Linked DNA regions of Endozoicomonas gorgoniicola. The protein of the gene in region 1 interacts with the protein of each later gene in a pairwise test. Links are inferred from orthologs where the notes say so. Each region holds a gene or a part of one and is shown on either strand. Other genes may lie near its edges.

What was found. Proteins that work in one complex are often made in the same cells at the same time.
Region 2: the proteins of tusA (region 1) and NX722_RS04945 interact in binary tests that used the Escherichia coli proteins (3 or more experiments, as listed by UniProt). The link is inferred for Endozoicomonas gorgoniicola from one-to-one orthologs.

Annotation. Positions count from the first base shown.
Region 1 is NZ_JAPFCC010000001.1:537,700-542,746, reverse strand. What follows is about bases 1,370-4,224. They hold tusA (sulfurtransferase TusA), read right to left. Parts: upstream 2,993-4,224; coding sequence 2,747-2,992; downstream 1,370-2,746. Other genes in these bases: NX722_RS02480 (Dyp-type peroxidase), read left to right, coding at 3,269-4,186; NX722_RS02490 (FMN-dependent NADH-azoreductase), read right to left, coding at 1,912-2,514; NX722_RS02495 (pirin family protein), read right to left, coding at 1,370-1,877. Outside these bases: NX722_RS02505 (hypothetical protein), read left to right, coding at 1-251; NX722_RS02500 (hypothetical protein), read left to right, coding at 319-1,002; more of NX722_RS02495, read right to left, coding at 1,020-1,369; NX722_RS02475 (IS110 family RNA-guided transposase), read right to left, coding at 4,561-5,047. UniProt on the Escherichia coli protein: Sulfur carrier protein involved in sulfur trafficking in the cell. Part of a sulfur-relay system required for 2-thiolation during synthesis of 2-thiouridine of the modified wobble base 5-methylaminomethyl-2-thiouridine (mnm(5)s(2)U) in tRNA.
Region 2 is NZ_JAPFCC010000001.1:1,067,703-1,072,179, reverse strand. Bases 572-3,448 are described here. They hold NX722_RS04945 (IscS subfamily cysteine desulfurase), read right to left. Parts: upstream 2,679-3,448; coding sequence 1,464-2,678; downstream 572-1,463. Other genes in these bases: iscR (Fe-S cluster assembly transcriptional regulator IscR), read right to left, coding at 2,778-3,254; iscU (Fe-S cluster assembly scaffold IscU), read right to left, coding at 990-1,385; iscA (iron-sulfur cluster assembly protein IscA), read right to left, coding at 612-935. In the rest of the region: Fe-S protein assembly co-chaperone HscB, read right to left, coding at 1-490; cysE (serine O-acetyltransferase), read right to left, coding at 3,659-4,453. UniProt on the Escherichia coli protein: Master enzyme that delivers sulfur to a number of partners involved in Fe-S cluster assembly, tRNA modification or cofactor biosynthesis. Catalyzes the removal of elemental sulfur from cysteine to produce alanine.

The sequences.
Region 1 (5,047 bases):
AAGACAGTTTCAAGACAGTTGTTCTGGTTCATGTCACCAGCTGGCGACTGTTTAATGATGGCCGGATACTGGCGATGGTAGCCAACGAAGAAGAAGTTGATACAACCCCTATTCTGGCAGGTGATGAGTGCCTGTATCCTGCTCAGGATCATGAAAACTTCCGCTATTTCTTTCACCATATTATTGCCAATAAAATTAAAAAAGGTGATCCCGATGCCATTTCGGCGTTTACCAAACTGGTGGACGAATAAATTATTTCAGCAAGACCGCTTTGCTATGCTGGCATCAGGATAACATGCGTCCGAAGTAGTATATGTGATGAAATTAGAAGAGCTGATCAAACACTATAATGGTCACCGTGTATGGAAGTTCTCACATCGCGAATTTGCCTCACTGGGTGGTTCAACGAATGGGCTTTGTACAGCACTGTGTGCCAGCTGGATAAGGTATCACTCGCAAAATGATAGTCTGGTCAACTACATCGATTCTGAAAAAAAGCCCTATCTGAATGAACAGCTTGCCAGGTATATGGCACGTTTAAATTGTTTTTTTAACCCACAGGGCTTTCATGAACCCGAGTTGAAGCTGTTTTTTCAAATGCATGGACTTATGCCTCTTTACAGTAGCCATGAACGGACGGTTTTATCCTTTCCGGAAGAAGAAGTGCTGGAAAGAGTGGGCTATAGAAAAAAAAGGGAGACCTATTACAAAAGATATGACCCGCATATTGAGGCTCGGATCACCCATTCATTAACCGGATTGAGTAACTGCTATGCCGTCATATTATTTCAGTCAGCTCAGTATGCGCATACGATCTGTATTTGGCTCGGCACAGCCTATGGCAAGGTTGGGGATGCCAATCTGTTTGATACAAACCTGGGAGAAATATGGTTTAGCGACCGTCAGGATTTTATCCGTTTTTTTCCAGATTTCTTCAACACATTTTACAAGCCTAAAGGCTACAGCCATGGCTGGTATGTACTCCCTTTTGCACCAGTCTGATCTGAAAACTTGCATAACTATTTGGCAATCAACTCTCCTGCTCTGTACTCCTGAAACGCCTGCTCAATTTCTTCGCGAGTATTCATGACAAAAGGCCCGGACTGAACCACGGGTTCATTCAACGGCTCTCCTGCCAGCACCAAAAATCCACTCTGTTCACTGGCGGTCAGTTCAAGATCTCCCGACTCACTTAGCACCGCAAGCGTTGACTGCCCTACGGAAATAACCGAATCACTGCCTGCAACATTTACTACCCCCTGATAAACGTAAATCATGGCTTTGCTTAGCGTAACAGGCAGTACCACCCGGTCACCGGCTTCCATCTGAACATCAAGCATCAGCGCCTGAGTTTCCTGCCGAACCACCGGTGCCTGCACCTGAATGTCATTGTTCTTTAGTGAACCCACCAGTACACGACACTTGCCTTCAGGCAGTGGCCACTCAGGGATTGCTTCACGATCAATATCCAGGTATTGCGGATCATCCATCTTTGCCCGGCGGGGCATATTCAACCAGACCTGGAAACCGTGCAGACGATCCTGCTCAGGTAACGGCATTTCTGAGTGAATCACGCCACGACCCGATTTCATCCACTGTATGCCTCCATTTCCTACCTCGCGACGATTCCCCATATGATCCTCATGCCGGAAACCACCGACCAGCATGCAGGAAATCGTCTCTATCCCTCTGTGGGGATGGGGAGGAAAGCCTCCTCCGAGAGCCTCTTTATGATCCGCTTTTAACTCATCCAGCATAAGAAACGGGTCCATCAGCTGGTGCGGCGGCTGACTCATAATCCGCTTCAACTGCACCCCTGCCCCATCGGAAGCAGGTACTGCGTCGACACTATGAATAACGCTTCTTGTGCTATTCATTTAAACCACCCATTCATTTAAACCACCCATTCATTTAAACCACCAGTCGATCAATGCTTTGTGCTGCGTCTTGCAGGGCTTTTTCACGAGCATCGTCGCCCATTGCCAGCCCCTCAGCATAAACAAACTGAATATCGTCTATGCCCAGAAAAGACAGAAAGTCGGTGACATAATGGGTTTCCGTGTCTTTTGAAGTGCCTTTATAGAGCCCCCCACGGGTCGTCAGCACATAAGCCTTTTTACCCTGCAGTAAACCAACAGCGCCCTTGTCCGTGTATTTGAAAGTAATACCTGCCCGGGCAACATAATCGAAGTAAGCTTTCAGGGTCGAAGGGATACCAAAGTTATACATAGGCAGACCCAGCACCAGAATATCGGCGCGTTGCAGCTCATCAATCAGACCATCAGACAACTCTGCCGCACGCTTCTGGCTATCGGTACGCTCATCAGGTTGTACTACAAACCCCTGAAAACTGTCTGCATCAAGGTGTGGCACAGGCTTTGCCGCAAGATCCCGATGAATGATTTCAGAGTCCGGCTGTCTCTGCTGCAGTCGCTCAATAAATGTCTGCGTCAGCTTTGAGGACTGACCCTCCTGACCAAACAGGCTTGAAGTGATTTTCAGGATGGTTTTCATGGTGTGCTCCTGTAAGCAGTGTTGTATTTTTTATTACCTTACCCATTAATTTATCGTCGATTTTTACGATTTAAAAGACGAATTATTCGCCCCAATCTATCTAAATTTTAGAAATAATAATGACTGGCAATCAGGAAGGCATTGGCGGTTACAGGTGGGTTTTGAAAAGCGCAAATGGATGAAAGAGGGGGGGAACTACCACTGGCAAGCCCCCATTACGCTGCAATGGTATTTATTCCGCTGCTTTGCGAATCATATAGATGTACTGCTTGTTGGCTTCTTCACTGTGCAGCAACTCATGATCCAGAAAATTACAGAACTTTGGAATATCGCGCTGGGTAGACGGGTCCGTAGCGATCACCTTCACCACTTCACCGGCTATCATGTCCCGAACCTTATTATGCAACATCATGACCGGTTCCGGACACAGCAGACCACAGGTATCGAGTTCATGTTGTACTTCAATATGCTCTGACACAGACTATCCTCAAAATTACTGCCCGGCTCCATTACCAAAATAAACCAGCGACCGGCAAACCATAAGCCGTGATTTCCGTACTCAGTGAATGCACCCGGCATGCAGAAAGAGCGCTATTGTAACGATCAGCTGATCAGGTTGCACCCTGCCCAGACGTACTGTCGAAAAAGTACGTAAACGCCTTACCTGAAGGTTTATTTTATTGACCCTCAGCATGGTTATTAACACCTAAAGCTCATACAGTGTTCGGTTGGACACACGAATCAGGGACAACCCATGCACACTCCTCAGTCAGGCATTACTCCGGAAGCCAATACCGATGCATTGTTTCTTACTTTGCTGATGAACAAAGACCCTGCCAGTCTGGACCGCATCCGACAGACCAGTGCCATCATTCCTGAAATGACAACTAAACTGGCTGAACAGTACCCGGATGCCCGCCTGTCATCCACCGTCAGCTTTGGCAGCAGCGCCTGGGACTTACTCTACCCTCAGTCCCGCCCGAAATCCCTGCGCCCGTTCCCTGAAATAGAAGATGAAGAACGCCTGGCACCCGCCACAGCAGGAGACATTCTGCTACACATCCGCGCCAATCGCCGTGATGTTGTGTTCCAGCTGATGCATGACATCCTTGAGCAGTTTGGCAAGAGCATCTCGGTTGAAGAAGAAGTGTCCGGTTTCCGTTATCTGGATTCCAGAGACCTGACCGGATTTGTCGACGGTACAGAAAACCCGACTGGCGACAGTCGTGCCAGTGTTGCCCTGGTGGGTGAAGAAGACTCAGACTTTGCCGCAGGCAGTTATATTCATACACAGCGCTACATCCACCACCTGCATCAGTGGAACGAGCAGCCTGTTCCAGAGCAGGAAAAAATCATCGGTCGTACCAAAGCAGACAATATTGAGTTCAATCGCGAAGAAAAAGCACCGACCGCCCACGTAAAACGCGCCAACATAAAAGACGCAGACGGCAAAGGCATGGAAATCCTGCGTCACAGCATGCCATACGGCAACAGCAAGGAAGCCGGACTGCTCTTTGCTTCCTACTGCCGTACCCCGCTGCACTTTGAGCTGATGCTTGAAGCCATGATGAAAGCCGACGAGGCCGGACACTATGACCACCTGATGAACTTCTCTACCGCAGTGACAGGCTGTGCCTTCTTTGCGCCTTCTGTAGAGTTTTTAAAGAGTTAGATGATGACAGCCCTGACTGATAAACCAAACCCCACTTGAAACCAGTGGGTTTATAATTGTCGTTTTGCCGTCATTCCCGCGAAAGCGGGAATCTACCACGAACAGTGGATCCCCGCCTTCGCGGGGATGACGATAGGGGCAATCATAAACCTTATGTTTCAAATGAGTTTTGGTATATAAACGTCACCGCTCTACTATCTTGACGTGGGTGGCTGACAGTGTGAGCTTGTGTCTATGAAGTACCATCATTTGCTTCATTTGCCCGATATGGGAAAGGCCGATTTGTTTGGCTGGTACAGGGCCAATCTGTATTCGAGGTGTATAGACAATGGAGCTTCTGAGTAACTCCTTCGGGACTAGTTATTTGCATAGAGTCAAGATGGTGAGGCTGTTTCAATTTCGACCAGTTTGTAACCCATGTCTTCAGCGCGCTTTCTCATGTTTTTAATGACTCGGTCACGGTATTGCTCCTCGTAGTAATCCTGACCTCTATCTACGTACTCTGAGCCGTTTTTCAGCATGCTGTAAATCAGCCGGGCAAGTTTATGTGCAGTCGCTGTAATCGCTTTTGGTGCCCCCAGCTTACTTCTCATTCGACGATAATAGGCTCCCAGCGCACTTTTCGAACTCACCAGAGTCAGTGCAGCCATACGCAGAGCAGAAGCGGCCCGGTTAGGGATTCTTTTGGTCTTGCTGCTCAACACTTTGCCTCCTGATATCTTGTTTCCCGGGCTCAGTCCCAGCCAGGAACAAAAGTGCTTCACTGTCGGCCAGCGACTCATGTCTGTACCAATTTCAGAAACTACCTTCAGGGCGGTATTTTCCTCTATTCCCTCAATCGATGTCAGATCTACCCCTGTC
Region 2 (4,477 bases), 530 kb from region 1 along the record:
CCCGGGCTTTTTTCAGCGCATCCTCTCTGGCGGGCGCTTCAGTGCCTTCTTCACTGGCGATCAGCCACAGCTGTTCATAGGTACCAAACAGGGCTTCAATCCCTTCGTCTACTTCGTCAACCATCCGTTCCAGTTCTGCTTCCGGATCAGCATGGTCACGCACTTCAGACATGGCTTCACGCAACTCCATCTGCTCCATCAGAAATACCGGGTCCATCACCGTATTCGTTTCAAGGTCAACTTTGCAACCAGCCAGTTCCAGCAGGTACAGCGACCTTGCCATGGACGATTTCAGCGTTTCATAGCCTTCGTTGACATAGGCAGCGTACTGAATAGCAAGCCGTTGCTGACGATCATCCGCCCCGGCAAAACGATCAGGATGCACGGTTTTCTGAAGCTCACGATACCGCTCGGCCAGCAGCGACAGATCAACCTGGCAGGAGACAGGAAGCTGAAACAGCTCAAAATAGTTTTTCGTTATATCAACCACGGTGATGCTTGTTCCAAGTGACTTCGGGAATGGCGATAAAGGTGCTATCCGGAAGTGGTAACCATTTAGAAGGGCAGAACGTAAAAAGCCCGACCTGAGAGAGGTCGGGCTTACTATAAAATCAAACGTTGAAGCTTTCACCGCAGCCGCACTCACTGGCGACATTAGGGTTATTAAACTGGAAACCTTCGTTCAGGCCTTGTTTCACAAAGTCCAGTTCGGTGCCGTCCAGGTACACCAGACTTTTGGGGTCAGAATGAATTTCCAGGTCGTGACTGACAAATACGCTGTCTTCATCGACCTTAACATCCACAAATTCCAGCACATAAGCCATACCGGAACAGCCAGACGTACGAACGGCCACCTTGATGCCAACGCCTTTACCACGCTTTTCCAACTGATCCCTGATATGCCTTGCTGCGGCAGCGGTCATAGTGATCGCCATGAAATACTCCAACTAAAATTGACCGCGACAGGTTCCCCCTGTCACTGCGGTGAATCAGGCTGCGGATTCACCGTCATGTTTACTACGATAATCATCCACTGCCGCCTTGATAGCGTCTTCAGCCAGAACAGAGCAGTGAATTTTAACTGGCGGCAACGCCAGCTCTTCTGCGATATCGGTGTTCTTGATCTCGGACGCCTCGTCCAGCGTTTTGCCTTTCATCCACTCTGTCGCCAGAGAGCTGGAGGCAATAGCGGCACCACAGCCGTAAGTTTTGAAGCGGGCATCTTCAATCACCCCTTCATCACTTACCTGAATCTGAAGGCGCATAACGTCACCACAGGCTGGTGCGCCGACCATGCCAGTACCGACGTTTTCCGCACCGGCGTCGAGTTTACCGACATTACGAGGGTTCTCGTAATGGTCTTCCACCTTTTTACTGTAAGCCATGGTTCTATCCTCCCACCCTATTCTGCGATAGTGCCGTTCTCAGTGTTTACAGAGTCCGGAACCGGCACCAAAATTCACTTAGTGTGCAACCCACTGCACGGATTTCAGGTCAACGCCATCCTTGTACATGTCCCACAGAGGCGACAGCTCACGCAGCTTAACCACGGCATCCTTCACCTGGGTAGCAGCATAATCCACTTCCTCGGGCGTCGAGAAACGACCGAAGCTGAAACGCAGGGAGCTATGTGCCAGCTCGTCATCCAGTCCCAGCGCACGTAGCACATAAGAAGGTTCCAGACTGGCAGAGGTGCAGGCAGAACCGGAGGAAACCGCAACATCCTTCAGAGCCATGATCAGGGATTCGCCTTCCACAAAAGCAAAACTGACGTTCAGGTTACCGGCAACACGTTGCTCAAGGCAGCCGTTCACATGCACTTCTTCCATACCTTCAAAGTGGTTCAGGAAACGCTGACGCAGACTCAGGCAGTGCTCATGGTCGATTGCCATTTCTTCTTTAGCAATACGACAGGCTTCGCCCAGACCAACAATCTGATGCGTTGGCAGAGTACCGGAACGCATGCCACGCTCGTGACCACCACCGTGAATCTGGGCTTCCAGACGTACACGGGGCTTACGACGCACATACAGAGCCCCAATGCCTTTGGGTCCGTACATTTTGTGCGCAGAAATGGAAAGCAGGTCAACTTTCATAGTGTTCATGTCCAGAAGAATTTTGCCCACACTCTGGGCAGCATCCACATGAAACAGAACCTTACGGGCTCGGGTGATTTCACCAATAGCCGCAATATCGTTGATTACGCCAATCTCATTATTGACGTGCATCAGACTAACCAGAATTGTGTCATCACGAAGGGCGGATTCCACCATTTCCGGCGTGATGATGCCGTCTGAATCCGGATCAAGATAGGTCACTTCGTAACCTTCCCGCTCCAGTTGACGACAGGTATCGAGTACCGCCTTATGTTCAATTCTGGAGGTAATAATGTGCTTGCCTTTTTTGGCATAAAAGTGTGCCACACCTTTAATCGCCAGATTGTCAGACTCGGTGGCACCGGAAGTCCAGACAATTTCGCGGGGATCAGCGCCCAGCAGGTCTGCCACATTACGGCGGGCATCTTCTACAGCTTCCTCAGCCTTCCAGCCGAACACATGCGAACGAGACGCAGGGTTGCCGAAGTTACCTTCAGCAACCAGACACTGGCTCATTTTTTCGGCGACACGAGGATCGACCGGTGTCGTTGCAGAGTAATCAAGGTAAATTGGTAGTTTCATCCCATACATCTCCAGGCGTTTTACACGCTCCAAGTGCTTTAAACGCTCGAGGCGTTTTACACGCTCAAGGCTGTCGTATTATCCCTGTGAGCAACAGCATTAAAGCAGGCTGTTAATCACACTCTTGTTGTCCTGGCTCTGCTGTTCGTCCTGACGAACAGCGACATTTTGAACTTCTCTTTTTGCGACAAGATCAGCCAGACTGATATTGCCAAGAAACTCGTGAATCTGTTTACTCAGGTCATGCCACAGATGGTGCGTCAGACACTTGGCACCCTGCTGACATCCGCCATCGCCATGACAGCGGGTTGCGTCAACCGATTCATTCACCGCATCAATCACCTGAGCCACATAAATAGCCTGACTGTCACGACTGAGGCGGTATCCCCCACCCGGCCCGCGCACGCTGCATACCAGCTCGTTTCTGCGCAGACGAGAGAACAGCTGCTCCAGATAGGAGAGTGAAATACCCTGACGTTCGGAAATATCAGCAAGGGCAACCGGCCCCTGGCTCGCATGCAGCGCCAGATCCAACATGGCAGTTACGGCGTAGCGTCCTTTGGTGGTCAATCGCATGCTGGATTCTCACTCTCAATAAGCTGGTTATAGTAATCAGCGCTATCTTTGCCTGATCATTTGCTCAAAGCTCTGATACGCCTGAAAAACTTTTGTCTGAAAAACTTTTGTCTAAAAAAGCAACGTATCTGAAAAGCTTTTTCACAGAACCCGGTCGGCTGATCTGTACCTGAAATTCAGCCTGACTGTAGCATTTGTGCGAATTATGTAATACCTGAGTAAAATAGTCAAGTATTAATAAAACTCTAGGAAAAGATGATAGAAGAAGGATGAAATGTACTATTTGGGATTATTTTTATAGCGACGGGCTATTTTATACAAGTCGGCAGGCATCGTCATTACTACCAACGTATACAGGCATCAGACGATCAAAGCAGCCTGATGCCTGTATACGTCTGACGCTATCATGCCTCTTCCTGCTCTCTGCTCTTCAGGGAAGCAAAGTCCTCTTCATTCAGCTCTGGTATCGGGTTCATATCACCGCACAATCCCTTGCTTTCCAGAACCTTGCAGATTTCCAGCATCCGGTCATCGACTGCGTGCAGGTGATCCAGCATGGCAGTAATCGCATTAGACGTGGGGTCCGGCATATCCTCTGTAACTGCGTAGGCATCAAAGCCAATTTTTTCTGCCATCTGCTGACGACGGGAATCAATCGCCGTCCGCTTCTCGACAACACGGCCAGGAACGCCAACAACAGTCGCTCCGGGCGGTACCTCTTTTACGACAACCGCATTCGAACCCACCTTGGCACCTTCTCCCACAGTAAAAGGCCCCAAAATCTTGGCACCGGCACCCACCACCACGTTGTTAGCCAGCGTTGGATGACGCTTACCCTGGTTAACCGGATGATCCTTGCCTTTATTGGGCGAGGTCCCCCCCAGAGTCGCTCCATGATAAAGCGTTACATCGTCATGGATAATAGCGGTTTCACCAATCACCACCCCCATGCCGTGGTCAATAAAGAAACGCCGGCCAATGGTAGCTCCGGGGTGAATTTCAATGCCCGTGAACCAGCGGCTGAATGTCGAGAGACTGCGACCCATCCAACAGAAGCCGGCATTCCACAGTCTGTGGGCAACGCGATGCAACAGCAGCGCGTGCAGGCCGGGGTAGTTCGTCACTACTTCAAACGTTCCCCTGGCGGCAGGGTCTCGCTGCATGACGGTTCTAATATCTTCTTTGAGTCGCTCAAACATAATCCAATCGTCTGTCTTGTTCTC